DNA from 3 places in the Chryseobacterium sp. HR92 genome. Region 1 is predicted to be linked to each of the others. Evidence: riboswitches for the same ligand, from Rfam matches in the RefSeq annotation. Region 1 holds a riboswitch; each other region holds the start of a gene.
What was found. A riboswitch is a leader RNA that binds a small molecule or an ion and turns the genes downstream of it on or off. The one in region 1 is predicted to bind S-adenosylmethionine.

Region 1 (4,917 bases):
GTCAATTACTGGAATAATCTTCCTTCCAGAGACGGATATTTTTCTATGAAAAACACAGCGAGTCTGGATGCAGGAGTAAAAATGAGTTTTGCGGAAAAAGCCCTTCAGGTCAATCTTTCTGTAAGCGATATTTTCAGACAGTCCGGATTGAGAGCTGATATGTATTTTACTGATAATACACAATCTTTCAACAACTATTGGGATGCCAGAAGAATGAACCTCAGCATCACCTATAATTTTGGAAATCAGAAAGTAAAATCGAATAACAGATCAGTCAATTTTGAAGAAAAAAACCGTGCCCAATAACTGCAAAAAACTAAGCTCAGGGAATTTTTCCTGAGATAACCATCATCATATATAAAAAAAACAGAGAGTTCATCTCTGTTTTTTTGTTTAAATAATTTATAAATCATGCCTCTATTTAGAACCTGAATTCAATTCTTGCAAATAAGAACCTTCCTCCTATTCCATACTGAGAAACCTGTCTGGAATATACAAACTGGTTATCAGCCGTTAATGAACTTATATTCGGGCTTTTGGAAGGCAGTATATTCAGGATGTTATTGCTTCCGATAGTTGCTGAAATATTTTTATTAAAATCATATCCCACAGATAAATCTGTCACGAAGCGGTTATTAAGAACAAAATGCTCTGTACTCCCTGTTACCCCGTCAAAATTAGCATCTAAAACGTCTGCATCTGTCACCTTACCAAAGAAAGAATTACGCAGTACGAAAGTAAGTCCGGAAACCCTTAATGTATTGGACAAAGTAGCTTTTACGCGCGGTACAGCTTCTTCGAAATACACTCTATTCGGTTCTGAGAAATAATTATCAATCTGGCTTACCAATTTAGGAGACGCATGAATATCTCCGATTCTTTTGGTTTGATTAAAGTTAATTCCCAGATTATTCTCTAAGGAAACTCCTGATGAAATTTTTGAATTTTGAGAAATGGTAATATCCAACCCCTTTGTCTGAGAATCTACTGCATTGGCAAAGAAGTTGGCAGCACTAGCCCTTGCCAGATCAAAAGCGTCCTGAAGAACTGCCTGATCCGAACCTGGAGTAAAATTACCGTCAGGACGATAGAAAAGGTCTGTAAGCACTACTCTATCTTTAATCTTTATTAAATAAGCATCTGCTGTGAAAGTAAGGCTTAATGTTGGAATCTTCCATGTAATTCCTGTGCTGTAGGATTGTGAGGTTTCCTGTTTTAATTTCGGAATACCCAATGCCTGCGCTGCTTCAGAATTATTCCTGAAAGTACCCACCTGTGTAGTTTTTCCCTGCTGAATCAGTGTAGAAGTAGAGCTATAATAGATCTGCGCTAAAGAAGGTGCTCTAAATCCTGTAGAAACAGCACCTCTCCAGTTCAGATTGGGAGCCAGTTTTACATTGGTTGCCACCTTATAATTGAATGTAGATCCGAAGTCTGAATAATTCTCATATCGCAAAGCACCTTCCAACAACCATCCGTCAGTAACTTCCAGCTCTGCATCAGCATAAGCCGCAATACTGTTTCTGTTTCCGGAAACTGCATTTTCCGGACTAAAGCCTGGAAAAACCTGAGCTCCGGCTGGTCTTATACTTCCGAAGAAATCGGTTACTTTTTCATTTTCAGGAGTTTTGGTAGTTACCACACGACCATAAATATCATAAGAAGCATAAGAGTTTTCATTTCCGGCGTTCACTTTATAATTTTCGTGTCGGTATTCAGCTCCGAAAGCAATGTTCAATCCTTTCAGTACATCATATTTTTTGGAGAAGTCAAGATTGACGGTATTTTGTGAAAACTCAGATCCTCCGGCGTCAAAAGTTCTTGGAGAGCTGTCTGTAAGTGAGGCATTAAAGGTATTTACAACCCCAAAACCAAAGGTATTTTTCCCAAATGTATTACTTAAATCCACATTCCAGCCATTCCATTTTCCTTTAATTCCGGCAGCAAGAGAATAATCATTTACAGCTGCTTCAATCTGAGGGAGATATCCATTGGGAGTAACTGCATTGATGTTTCTCTCCGTATTTGGGAGTCTGTAAAATCCTCCGGCATTTCCAAGACGGTAGCTATAGCCTCCAAATGAGTACACTTTCCAATCCTCATTCACAGGAATTTCAGAATTGAAGAAGAGCTGCCCCGATTGTAGCTTAGACTGTCCTGCTCTCAGGCTGAAATCTTTTCTTTCCAATCCTCTGTAGTTAAGTTCCTGGGACGTAAAATCTTTACCTAATATTTTTTGAAGATCAGAAATACTGTTTGCCCCTGAGATCTGAGACTGGAAATCAGTTCCAAAATAACCAACCTTAGTCGCATATTGTTTTACCGTATTGATAATCTGCTGAGTATTGGAAGTGTTGGTAATATTTTTATACAAACCATCAATATTAACTCCGTCCTGTAATGCTCTGTAATTAATAGCATTATACGCATTGAAAATATCTCCTTCCCTTACTCCCGCTCTGGAATAAGGATCACGGTATTGCGCAGAACCTGTCACGTTAATAAATCCGGATTTTCCAATTTTCGCTCCATAATTAAGATCTACAGAAATAGTCTGTCCGTCAACTCCTCCTGAGAAATTATTAGCAACAGGCGAAGCATATCCACCGAGAAATACCTGTCCGGAAAGTCCTAATCTTTTTTTCAATCCCAGGTTAACTACTCCTGCAATGGCATCAGAACCATATTGAGCAGAAGCTCCGTCTCTTAAAACCTCAATTTTTTCCAAAGCAAAAGCGGGAATAGCATTAAGATCAGTTCCTACAGAGCCTCTTCCCGGTGTAAGCGTTACATTAATCAATGAAGACTGATATCGTCTTTTTCCATTGAGTAACACTAAAACCTGATCAGGACCCAACCCTCTTAGAAGAGCAGGATCTACAAAGTCAGTTCCATCGTTCACCGTGTGTGAAGTGGATGAAAATGAAGGGACAATATAATTTAAAGCCTGGCTGATATTGTTCGTCGGGCTTTGTTTTAAAATTTTTGATATATTAATGATATCTACCGGAACGGGCGTATCTGTGAGTGATCTTCCGGAACCTCTTGATCCAAGGATGACTACATCATCTATTTTTTTAGATTGTAAAGTGTCCGTCTGTGCGTAATAAAATGTAGAGATAAGCGCGAAAGAAGGAATAAATATTTTTGTTTTGAAATTATGCATGTTGTTGGTTGTTTACTTTTTGTTGTTAAAAATTGTTTTTTTGAGCAATACAAACCCTGTAGCCTTAATTGTAAGGTTACCTTTGATGATCGGAATGTTTGTATTATTTTTTAGAAATAGAAAGTGCTAGCAGCAACAACACATGCGCATATAGAAATGGCATGAAAACATATCAGAATAATGAAGATTCACTTCATGATCCGAGGAATAAAAAATAACTGATGTAAGGTGATTTCCCTTGTCTTTAAACATTTGGTTTTAACTTTAAAACAAAAATTCAAGATGGGTAATGATAGAATGATAAACATTTTTTCCGGAAGATCCGGCTTATCGATTGCAGCACCTTGCTTGTTTTTGCAGGTTGCTATCCCATCTAGAGATTCTTGATAATTACCCGGCAAAGATATAATTATTTCGGAAATAAAAAAAATTTTAGCTTAATTTTTCGATTTTCACAATTTTAGCGTAACAAATTATCTTTTTCAGCGTCTAACCGGATATCAGTAAAAACATTATGAAAAAAACGATTTTCGCTTTATCTTTATTAGGCTCTATTTTTGTTTTCTCGCAGGAGAAAAGTAATAAACCTCAGGAAAAACAAATTGAAGGGGTAGTGATCACCAAAACTAAAAAAGCCGTTGAACAAAAAGCAGACCGTACTATTTTTGACTTTTCTGAACAACCTCAGCTGAATAACGGAAATGTTATGGAGGGAATTAAAAAACTTCCGGGACTTGTATCTACCGACATCGCAGGAATGATGTATCAGGGAAAAATGCTTGAAGTGTATCTGAATGGGAGACCCTTGAACATCACTTCCAATGAATTAAACTCCTTCCTTGAAGGAATGCCCGCCAACTCTGTAGAAAGAATTGAGGTAATCACCCAGCCCGGCGCTGAATTTCCGGCTACTTCCGGAGGTGCGATCATGAATATTATCACTAATAAAAACGCCAATAAATATTTAACAGCAACTTATTCCGGGAATTATTCTTTCACGAATTATGATAAATACAGAAACAGAACAACCAATTCTGTTAATTTAAATGCAAGAAATAAATATTTCGGATGGCAGCTGAACGTAGGTCAAAATTACCGTGAAAGTATGCTGAATGGCCAGCAGGATGAGCTTTTAACAAGTCATACCGATAGATACGGACGTGGATATTTTGCAAAATCAGGCTTAACTTTTGATTTGGGGCAGGACAGATTATTATTAAACTACGATATTTATCACAATAATAATGACAATTATACTTTAAGTAATGGTCATGGAGATTTGCCTTTCCAGAATAATCCAAAAGATTTAAGAGAAGCTTTTTATACATCTTCGGATGTTGCTCATACCAATAGCCTGAGACAGGAAGCTGTTGTAACGTATCAAAAACGTTTTGCTGACAAATCTCAAAAACTGGACTTTCAGTTTGGGTATACAAGATCAGACAGTAAATTTTCTCAGGATAATTTCTTTCAAGATGGGACATTTGTAATGCCTGCAAACCCGCCAATCAATAGTCCTACCAATGGTTTGAAAGATATTCTGAACAATAAATCTGTGATGAATATTGCCAACTTCAAAGTAGATTATGCCCAGCCTATCAAGCTTCTTGATGGCGGAAAAGTAAGCTTTGGAGGTTTATACGAGAAACAGGATTATGATACGGAAAGTTTTGGTTTAACCAATCTTGAATATCAGAGACAAACGGCATCTACCTATTTGGAGTTTCAGGCAAAATTGAAAAAATTTGACT
Region 2 (4,917 bases), 940 kb from region 1:
TCTGAAATGTTCATCATAATTGAATTTTGGATTGCCTCCATTGAAAGCCCGTTGCCCATGTTCATCCTTTAAAAATATCGAACAAAGTCTTTTGCTGATATTCTGGGCTACTTCATCAAGATTTCTTTTATCGCCGCTTCCTGTTGGAAGTTCTACTTTTAGGCTGTTTCCATAATAATAATGAAAGCGCTGCAGGCTTTCCACAATCAGGAAATTGATAGGAAACCAAATCGGTCCGCGCCAGTTGCTGTTTCCTCCAAACATTCGGCTGTCACTTTCTGCAGGAGTATAATAGACCATATTCTCATTACCATGCACAGAGAATACAAAAGGATTTTCTTCGTATACTTTAGACATGGCGCGGATTCCGTAAGAACTTAGAAACTCATTTTCATCAAGCATTCTTGTCAGAACCTTTGTCAGTCTGTTTTTGCGGAGGATGCTCATCAGGTGTTTTCTTCCATGACCTTCCTCGTCCCAGTGAGAAACAAGTTTAGTAAGTTCCGGTTTATTTTTTAAGATCCATTCCATTCTGCTTCTGAAATTCGGCATCTTTTCCAGTAGACGGTGGTCTACGATCTCAACAGCAAATAATGGGATCAGGCCTACAATACTTCTTAATCTCAAAGATACACTGTCTCCGTTTCCAAGCTGCAGTACATCATAAAAGAATCCATCCTCTTCATTCCACAGTCCTTTCGTTCCTTCGCCTAGGTTTTCCATAGCTTCAGCGATATAAAGATAATGTTCAAAAAATTTGATTGCCATATCTTCATACACCTGATAATATTGGGCAAGTTCCATAGCAATACGCATCATATTCAATGCATACATGGCCATCCAGCTTGTTCCGTCTGCCTGTTCAAGATGCTGGCCGTCTTTTAAAACCATATTCCGGTCAAAAGCTCCAATATTATCGAGCCCAAGGAAACCGCCCCCGAAAATATTTTTACCGTTTTTATCTTTTCGGTTCACCCACCACGTAAAATTCAGCAGCAGCTTCTGGAATACTTTTTCTAAGAATAATAAATCCGGCTTTCCATTGTTTTTTTCATCAATTTTAAAAACACGGAAGCAGGACCATGCATGTACAGGAGGATTCACATCACTCATATTCCATTCATAAGCTGGAAGCTGTCCGTTGGGATGCATGTACCATTCTTTGGTAAGCAACAAAAGTTGTCCCTTGGCAAATTCTGCATCAATGATGGAAAAAGGTACACAGTGAAATGCCAGATCCCAGGTAGCATACCATGGATATTCCCATTTGTCAGGCATGGAAATAATATCCTTATTGTGAAGGTGATTCCATTCCGTATTTCTTACATATTCATTGAAATTTCTCGGAGCTTCAAAGTTAGGATCACCTTTCAGCCATTTTCCGATGTTGTAATGATAGAATTGCTTATTCCAGAGAAGTCCGGCAAAAGCCTGTCTCTGAACATTTCTTTCATCTTCATTGACAGTATCATTCTGAATATCGTTATAAAACTCCTCAGCTTCAGCTTGTCGGGTATCGAAAATAGTATCAAAATTTTCAAAAGGTTCATCCGTTTTATCAGGACATAATCTGAATTCAAAAATTTTAGATTCGCCTGCTCCTACAATTTCATCAATCAGAAAAGAAGCTTTTGTACCCTTTTTTTCAGAGTTTACAGTGTTTCCCTGATGAATAATGAAGTTATTGATGCCATCTTTGAAATACATATTCTCCGTTTTAGGAGTTCCGTAAAGCTTGGACGTATTGGTTTCATTGTCACAAAATATACTTTGTGCATTTGAATTCCGGGTATAGATTTTTTTGATAGAAATACTGTCATGCCCAATGTTAATACTTCCGTCATGAGAAGCATTCAGTTCTCCTTTATAGGTATTGTATCCCCATTTCCAGTTGTTTCTGAACCAGGCAGTAGGGGCCACTACAATGGGAGCCCCATGCTGGCTTCGGTTACAGACAGTTACTCTGGCCAGAATATCATTGTGATCAGCTTTACAATATTCAATGAAAATATCAAAATATTCATCGTTATCAAAAATTCCGGTATCGAAAATCTCATATTCCGGTTCCTTTTTACTGCGTCTTCCGTTTTCAGCAAGAAGTTCATCATATGGAAACTCATTGATAGGATATTTATACACCATTTTCATATAGCTGTGAGTAGGTGTATTGTCCAGGTAATAAAAGATTTCTTTGATGTCTTCCCCATGATTTCCCTGTGGGTTGCTCAATCCGAAGAACCGTTCTTTTATCATTTTATCTTTCCTGTTCCAGAATGAAAAAGCAAAACAGAACAACTGTTTTACATCAGAAATTCCAGCGATGCCTTCCTCTCCCCAACGGTAAGCATAACTTTCGGCGTTATTATGATTGGTAAAATCCCAGGCATTCCCGTTTGAGCTGTAATCTTCACGTACATTTCCCCATTGTCGGTTGCTTACATAAGGTCCCCAGTTTTTCCATTTGGTATCTTGTAATCTTTCTTTTTCGGCGGTCATATCTCATCATTTTTCCATACGAAGTTAGTTTTTTTGAAAAATAATTCCAATTTTTTTCATCTGAACAATTATTAATATGGTCTTGAAATACTTGTATTTAAGGGCTTTTTTAAATATTAAAATAATTTTTTTTAAAAATTAAAAGAAAAGAACTACCTTTGCACTATTCGTTCATTCAAATATTGAAAATGTTATCAAGAAAGGTTGAGGGATTAGACCCTATGAAACCTTAGCAACCCTTTGCGCAAGCAAAGAAGGTGCTACGTTCTACCAAAGTATTTTGGACAGATAACTTACTGAAGTTCTTTTCAGCCATTTCCTGTGGCATTTTCAATTGTATTTGTATATAAAATATAATAGAATTGAAAACAGAACTAAACTATATTAATCTTTCGTATCAAACCAATTCCCAAAAGGAATACCATATCCTGTTAAGCTATCAGCTTTTTGGGAAAGATCTGTTTACAGCACCTATCATTTTAATCAATCATGCTCTTACCGGAAACTCAGATGTATCCGGAGAAAAAGGCTGGTGGAAACAATTGGTAGGAAAAAATCAGATTGTTGATACTGATCAATATACTGTTCTGTGCTTCAATATACCCGGAAACGGATATGACGATTTTTTAATTGAAGATTATGAAGATTTCACGCCTTCAGATATCGCTGCGATATTTCTGAAAGGGCTTGAAGTGTTACATATCAAAAATCTATACGCCATTATCGGAGGCTCTCTGGGAGGAGGAATAGCATGGGAAATGCTTGCCAAGCAGCCGGACCTCGCAAAAATATTTATTCCTATAGCCTGTGATTACAGAACACACGATTGGCTTCATGCACAATGTCTGGTTCAGAAATTTTTATTGAATGATAAAGAGGAACCATTACAGAAAGCAAGAATTCATGCTATGCTTTGTTACAGAACACCACAATCGCTCAATGACAGATTTCAAAACCAATATAACCAGGAAAAACAACGCCTGGAATCAGAAGACTGGTTGATTTATCATGGTAATGCACTAAACGAAAGATTTAGTTTAAAAGCTTACAAGCTGATGAATCATCTTTTGATGAATATCAATGCTGATGAATCATCTATGGAGAACATACAGGCACGAATGCACATGATCTCCGTAGATACAGACTTATTCTTCCCGGCTTCTGAAATCCGAATGTGTTTTGAAAACTTAAAAGAGAAAAATAAGGATGTTTCTTATTACGAGATCCAATCTATACACGGGCATGACGCCTTCCTAATGGAATATCAACAATTAAATAATATCATTAAAAACATTTTACAGAAGTAATGAAAAATGCTAACGAAATAAAATTTTTGAAGAACAGATCAATCGTCAAATTTGAAGGAGAAGATTTCCTGGGAGAAATCGGAATTGACGGACGAATTTTTAAAGCGCTTACTTTAGCGCGTATCAGTGTAGGAGTAATTTCTCAGCAAGCCGTAGAAAACGGAATTTCTATTCTGGTTCAGGAAAATGATGCAGAAAAAGCAGTAGCTTGTCTTATCGATGAATTTGAAGCAGAAAGAAAATCAGGAAAAGTTTCCCAGATTTACAGTATCAATAATGTCTCTGTTATCGGTTTTGTAGCAGAAGATTTCAATAAAGTCTTTGCTGAGCTGGCAAGAAACAATGTTTTCCCATTGCTTTTGAATCAGGTAGCAGGAGAAAACAGAGTCAACATCGTGGTAACTTCTTCACAGGACGAAAAAACAAAAAACATTATAGAATCTGAAATTTTCAAAAAACCAAAGACCGTTCATCTGGCGATCATAGGACACGGAAATGTAGGGAAAACCTTAATAGAGCAGGTGCTGGAATCTTCTGAAGAGATTAAAAGACGTAAGAAAATAGACCTTAAAGTAGTGGCAGTAGCCAATTCAAAGAAAATAGCCTTCAATAAGAAAGGATTTGATGCGAATTGGGGTGATGAGGTTTTGACAGCGGAACATCCTTCGAGTGTTCAGGAGCTGATTAATTTCTCTAACGAAAACCAGCTGGAGAACCTTATCGTTGTAGATAACACGGCAAGTAAGGATTTTGTGAAAAACTATCATGCTTTGGCAGAAAACGGATTCGATCTGGTTTCTTCAAACAAGATTTTTAATACCCTTCCGATTGAAGAATACAGAAAACTAAGATATACGTTGAGTAAAAACAACAGACGCTATCTGTATGAAACCAATGTAGGAGCAGGTTTACCATTAATTGATACGATCAAATTATTACACCTTTCAGGAGAAAATATCACAAGAATCAAAGGAGTGTTCTCCGGAACATTAAGCTATGTCTTCAACAATTTTTCTTTGAGAGATGATAAATTTTCAACCATCATCAACGAAGCTTTGGAAAAAGGATATACAGAACCGGATCCGAGAGAAGATTTATCAGGAAATGATGTAGC
Region 3 (4,917 bases), 770 kb from region 1:
GGAGAGCCTGATTTCACAGTAATCAACGGTTCTAAAACAATAAACCCGAACTGGGAAGCTCAAGGACTGAATTCTGAAAACTTTATCATGTTCAACCTTACTGAAAAACTACAGATCATCGGAGGTACATGGTACGGAGGTGAAATGAAAAAAGGAATGTTTGCCATGATGAACTATTACCTTCCATTAAAAGGTATGGCTTCAATGCACTGTTCCGCTAACGTAGGAGAAAAAGGCGACGTTGCTTTATTCTTTGGTCTTTCAGGAACAGGAAAAACTACTTTGTCTGCAGATCCGAAAAGATACCTTATCGGTGATGACGAACATGGTTGGGATAACAACGGAGTATTCAACTATGAAGGTGGATGCTATGCTAAAGTTATCGACTTATCTGAAGAAAAAGAACCGGATATCTTCGCTGCAATCAAGAGAGATGCTCTTCTTGAAAACGTTGTTGTGAACAATGGAGTAGCAGATTATACAGACGGATCTATTACAGAAAATACAAGGGTTTCTTATCCAATCTATCATATCAACAAAATTGTTTTGCCTTCTAAAGCAGGTCATGCTAAGAAGATTGTTTATCTTTCAGCAGATGCGTTCGGGGTACTTCCTCCGGTTTCCATCTTGAATGAAGACCAGGCTCAGTATCACTTCCTTTGCGGTTATACATCTAAATTAGCCGGAACAGAAAGAGGAATTACAGAACCTCAGCCATCTTTCTCACCAGCATTTGGTGAAGCATTCCTTACATTACACCCAACAATGTATTCTAAAACATTGATCGGTAAAATGCAGGAGCACGGAGCTAAAGCTTATTTGGTGAATACAGGTTGGAATGGTACAGGAAAGAGAATTTCTCTGAAAGATACAAGAGCAATCATTGATGCCATCATTGATGGTTCTATCGATAATGCTCCTAAAACTCAGGTTCCAATTATGAACCTTGAGATTCCTACTGAATTACCAAACGTTTCTACAGGTATTTTAGATCCTAGAGAGACTTACGAAAGTGCTTCAGAATGGGAAGAAAAAGCAAAAGATCTTGCTGCAAGATATATCAAAAACTTTGAGCAGTACTGTGATACTGAAGAAGGTAAGAAGTTAGTGGCTTCAGGACCTCAGTTACAGGAACAAACTATCTAATAGTTTATCAATACCATACAGAAAAGCCTCATCATTGATGAGGCTTTTTTATTTTGGTTTTTTATTTCTCAAATATTAACGCGTTAAATGGATAAGAATTGAGTGAATTATTTTCTTGTATCTATAATTATCTATGAAAATCTGTGCGATCTGTGGGAAAAGGATAAACTATAATTACTTCAAACTCAGTATGGCCAGCCTATATCCATCCATTCCAAAGCCGGATAAAACTGCATCCGTATTAGCTGCCGTCACAGACTTCTGTCTGAATTCCTCTCTTTTATAAATATTGCTGATGTGAACTTCTACTTTTGGTTTTCTGATGTTTTTCAAACAGTCAGCAATGGCATAAGAATAATGGGTAAAAGCTCCCGGATTAATCACTACAGCATCAAAATCATCTTCCTGAAGTCTGTTGATAAGCTCTCCTTCAATATTCGACTGGTAATATTTTAATTCATGAGACTGAAACTCGGATTTTAAAATTTCCATATAGCTTTCCATAGAAACAGTTCCATAGATTTCAGGTTCTCTGGTGCCTAACAGGTTGAGGTTAGGTCCGTTTATAATTAAAATTTTCATACTATAAAATTAAAAACTTTTTTGAATTAAATGATCAAAAATTTCAGTATAGATTAACGTTCGTTTAATTATATTATTAATAATGATATTTGTCATGTTTGATAAAATGATAACGGCTGCAACTCCTTATAGTAATGGGTTTTATTATAATCTTATGTTAAATTTTGAAAATTTATCATGAAAAAAATATAAGTCTACTTGTTTTGTAGACTAAAAGTTTTTAGATTTGCAACCATATTTCGATCGGCTTATAAAGAAAGATGGAGGGAACTGACCCAATGATATCTTGACAACCTACCCAATGGGCAAGGTGTTACGTTCAGCCTTTTTAGGAAAAATAAGCATTTGGTTTATCGTATTTATCGATGCCCTTTGCTGACTTTTCTGCAAAGGGCAAAATTTTAATATATGATAAATAAAATTGATTATGATTAGTAATAATTTATTCACTTCTAAAGCCTGGATACCTCCGGTTGCTGCATTTTTTCTGGGAGTGACCAGTATAAGTGCACAAAATTCCAGACCGGAAAAAGATAGTCTTCATGAAAAAGAGATTGATGAAGTAGTAGTGGTAGCGTACGGAAAAGCTAAAAGAAATAGCTATACCGGTTCTGTAGCTACAATTTCAAGTGATAAGATTAATAACAGACCTGTTACAAATATAACAAAAGCACTGGAAGGACAGGTTCCCGGACTTCAGGCGGTAAGCTCTTCAGGACAGCCGGGGGATACAGCATCAATCAGAATTCGTGGAATTGGCTCTGTAAGTGCTTCGAGTAGTCCATTATTTGTAGTTGACGGAATGCCTTTTGATGGAAACATCAATTCTATAAGTCCAAACGATATTGAATCGATCAGTGTTCTGAAAGATGCTACGGCAAGTTCATTATACGGTTCCAGAGGAGCAAACGGTGTGATCATTGTTACCACAAAATCTGGTAAAAAAGGTGATGCAAGAGTAAACTTTAATATAAGCCAGGGTTTCTCAAGCAGAGCGGTAAAAGATTATGAACAGGTAAATACAGATCAATATTTTCAGTTATATTGGGAAGCATTGAGAAACGGATATAAATCCAGCCAGATTTCGTCTCAGCAGGCTGCACAAATGGCAACTGACAATTTGATAAATTCATTGGGAATTAATCCTTATGGATCAAATTATGCAAAACCAGTAGGAACAGATGGGAAGCTTTTGCCGGGGGCAACTGCTTTATGGAATGACAACTGGAAAGATATTCTGCAAAGAGTAGCTTCGAGAAATCAGATAGATCTGGATTTCAGCGGAGGAAGTGAAAAAAGCAATTACTTTTTCTCTTTGGGCTATCTGGATGATAAAGGAATTGCCATCGGATCTGGTTTTAAGAAGTACAGTACAAGATTAAAAATCAATTCTGAAGTTAAAAAATGGTTAAATGTAGGAGCAAACCTAGCGTATACAAACAGTCTTCAGGAAGCACCTCCTTCATCAGATTCCAGAACGGATAATATCATTAATGCAGCGAGAGTGATCCCGTCTTTTTATCCTTATTATGAAAGAAATGCGGACGGAAGTTACAAGCTGGATGCAATTGGAAATTACATCTATGATTTTGGAAAATACAGACCAACAAATGCTTTGCAAAATGAAAATGCCGCTGCAACCTTACCTTTAGATAAAAATGAAAACCGGGAAGATAACTTTTCGGGGAAAGGTTTTGCTGAATTTACATTTTTGCCTGAGCTGAAATTCAAAACAAGCTTCTCTGTTGATCTGGTGAATTATAACGGTCATTATTATACCAATCCTTTGTTAGGGCAAGGTACAGAAATTGGTGGTTCTGTGACGAAAACAAATTCCAGAACACTTTCCTATACGACGAGTAATATTTTAACCTACGATAAAAAATTTGGCCAGCACCATATCAATCTTTTGGGAGGGCAGGAATTTTATCATTATGAATATCAGACAATTTCAGGAAACAGAAGTCAGTTTTCATTGCCTTATTATTATGAACCGGATGCTGCAGCTTTGTTAGGCGGTTTTAGCGGAAACAGTGACAAATTAGGTTTGTTGAGCTTTTTAGGAAAAGCGGAATATGATTATCAGAATAAATATTTTGTTTCCGGATCGGTGAGAGCAGATGGTTCTTCCAGATTCTCTCCTGAAAACAGGTGGGGAACTTTCTGGTCAGTAGGTGGTTCATGGAAAGCATCCAATGAAGATTTTATTAAAGAGTTAAATTTCTTTAACCAGTTGACACTTCGTGCAAGTTATGGAGGTCAGGGAAATGACAAGCTAAGTAATTATTATGCTTACCAGAGTTTGTATGCTTTTTACAATAATTTAGGAGAAGGCGGAACGGTTGCCAGTAAATTACCAACCCCGGATTTGAAATGGGAAACGAATTTAAACTTAAATGTTGGATTAGAATTTGCGATTCTCAAAAACAGAATTAGAGGGAATGTAGAATATTTCCAGCGTCAGAGCAAAGATCTTTTATTTAATATGCCTTTGGCTCCTTCACTTGGTTTTACTGGATTTCAGGCCAATATTGGGGAATTGAAAAATACAGGTTTTGAGTTTTCATTATTCACTACGCCGGTTAAAACGAAAGATTTTGAATGGAATGTTGATCTTAATGTAAGCACGTTGAAAAATGAAATTACAAAGCTTCCGAAAGGTTCCATTGTAAGTGGAACAAAATTATTGCAGGTAGGTGGATCCATTTATGATTTCTTCATCCCGGAATGGGCCGGAGTAGATCCAACTAACGGAAAACCACTTTGGAAAACAATAACAACAGATGCAAACGGAAATACGCTAGAAGGAACAACTTCAGAATATGCAAAAGCAACAAAAACATTGCAGGGTTCATCGCTTCCGAAAGTAATGGGAGGATTAACGACAAGTTTGACGTATAAAAACTTTGATTTTTCAACATTGATAACATTCAGTATCGGAGGGAAAATTCTGGATAATGATTATACGATGATTATGCATAACGGAAGCTCTGCAGGCCGTTCCTGGAGCTCAGAAATGCTAAACCGATGGACTCCTGAAAACCCTTACACGGATGTTCCTGCATTGAGTACCACAACTAATAACTGGACTTCAACTTCATCAAGGTTTTTATACTCAGGGACGTATGCGAGAGTAAAAAATGTAAGCTTGGGATACACACTGCCGACGGATTACTTTGAAAAAATAGG

Region 2: another riboswitch for S-adenosylmethionine. It lies ahead of SFA27_RS20520 (alpha/beta fold hydrolase); the one in region 1 lies ahead of SFA27_RS01380 (TonB-dependent receptor plug domain-containing protein).
Region 3: another riboswitch for S-adenosylmethionine. It lies ahead of SFA27_RS21295 (SusC/RagA family TonB-linked outer membrane protein); the one in region 1 lies ahead of SFA27_RS01380 (TonB-dependent receptor plug domain-containing protein).

What each region holds. Positions count from the first base shown of each region.
Region 1 is NZ_CP139139.1:297,229-302,145, reverse strand. Features, by position in the region: gene SFA27_RS01385 (TonB-dependent receptor domain-containing protein) at 1-306, shown strand, start outside; gene SFA27_RS01380 (TonB-dependent receptor plug domain-containing protein) at 422-3,166, opposite strand; SAM-I-IV-variant riboswitch at 3,464-3,561, opposite strand; gene SFA27_RS01375 (outer membrane beta-barrel protein) at 3,681-4,917, shown strand, end outside.
Region 2 is NZ_CP139139.1:4,533,072-4,537,988, reverse strand. Features, by position in the region: gene SFA27_RS20525 (MGH1-like glycoside hydrolase domain-containing protein) at 1-2,496, opposite strand, end outside; SAM riboswitch class I at 2,685-2,791, shown strand; gene SFA27_RS20520 (alpha/beta fold hydrolase) at 2,859-3,803, shown strand; gene SFA27_RS20515 (ACT domain-containing protein) at 3,803-4,917, shown strand, end outside.
Region 3 is NZ_CP139139.1:4,693,425-4,698,341, reverse strand. Features, by position in the region: gene pckA (phosphoenolpyruvate carboxykinase (ATP)) at 1-1,146, shown strand, start outside; gene SFA27_RS21300 (type II 3-dehydroquinate dehydratase) at 1,321-1,728, opposite strand; SAM riboswitch class I at 1,974-2,072, shown strand; gene SFA27_RS21295 (SusC/RagA family TonB-linked outer membrane protein) at 2,156-4,917, shown strand, end outside.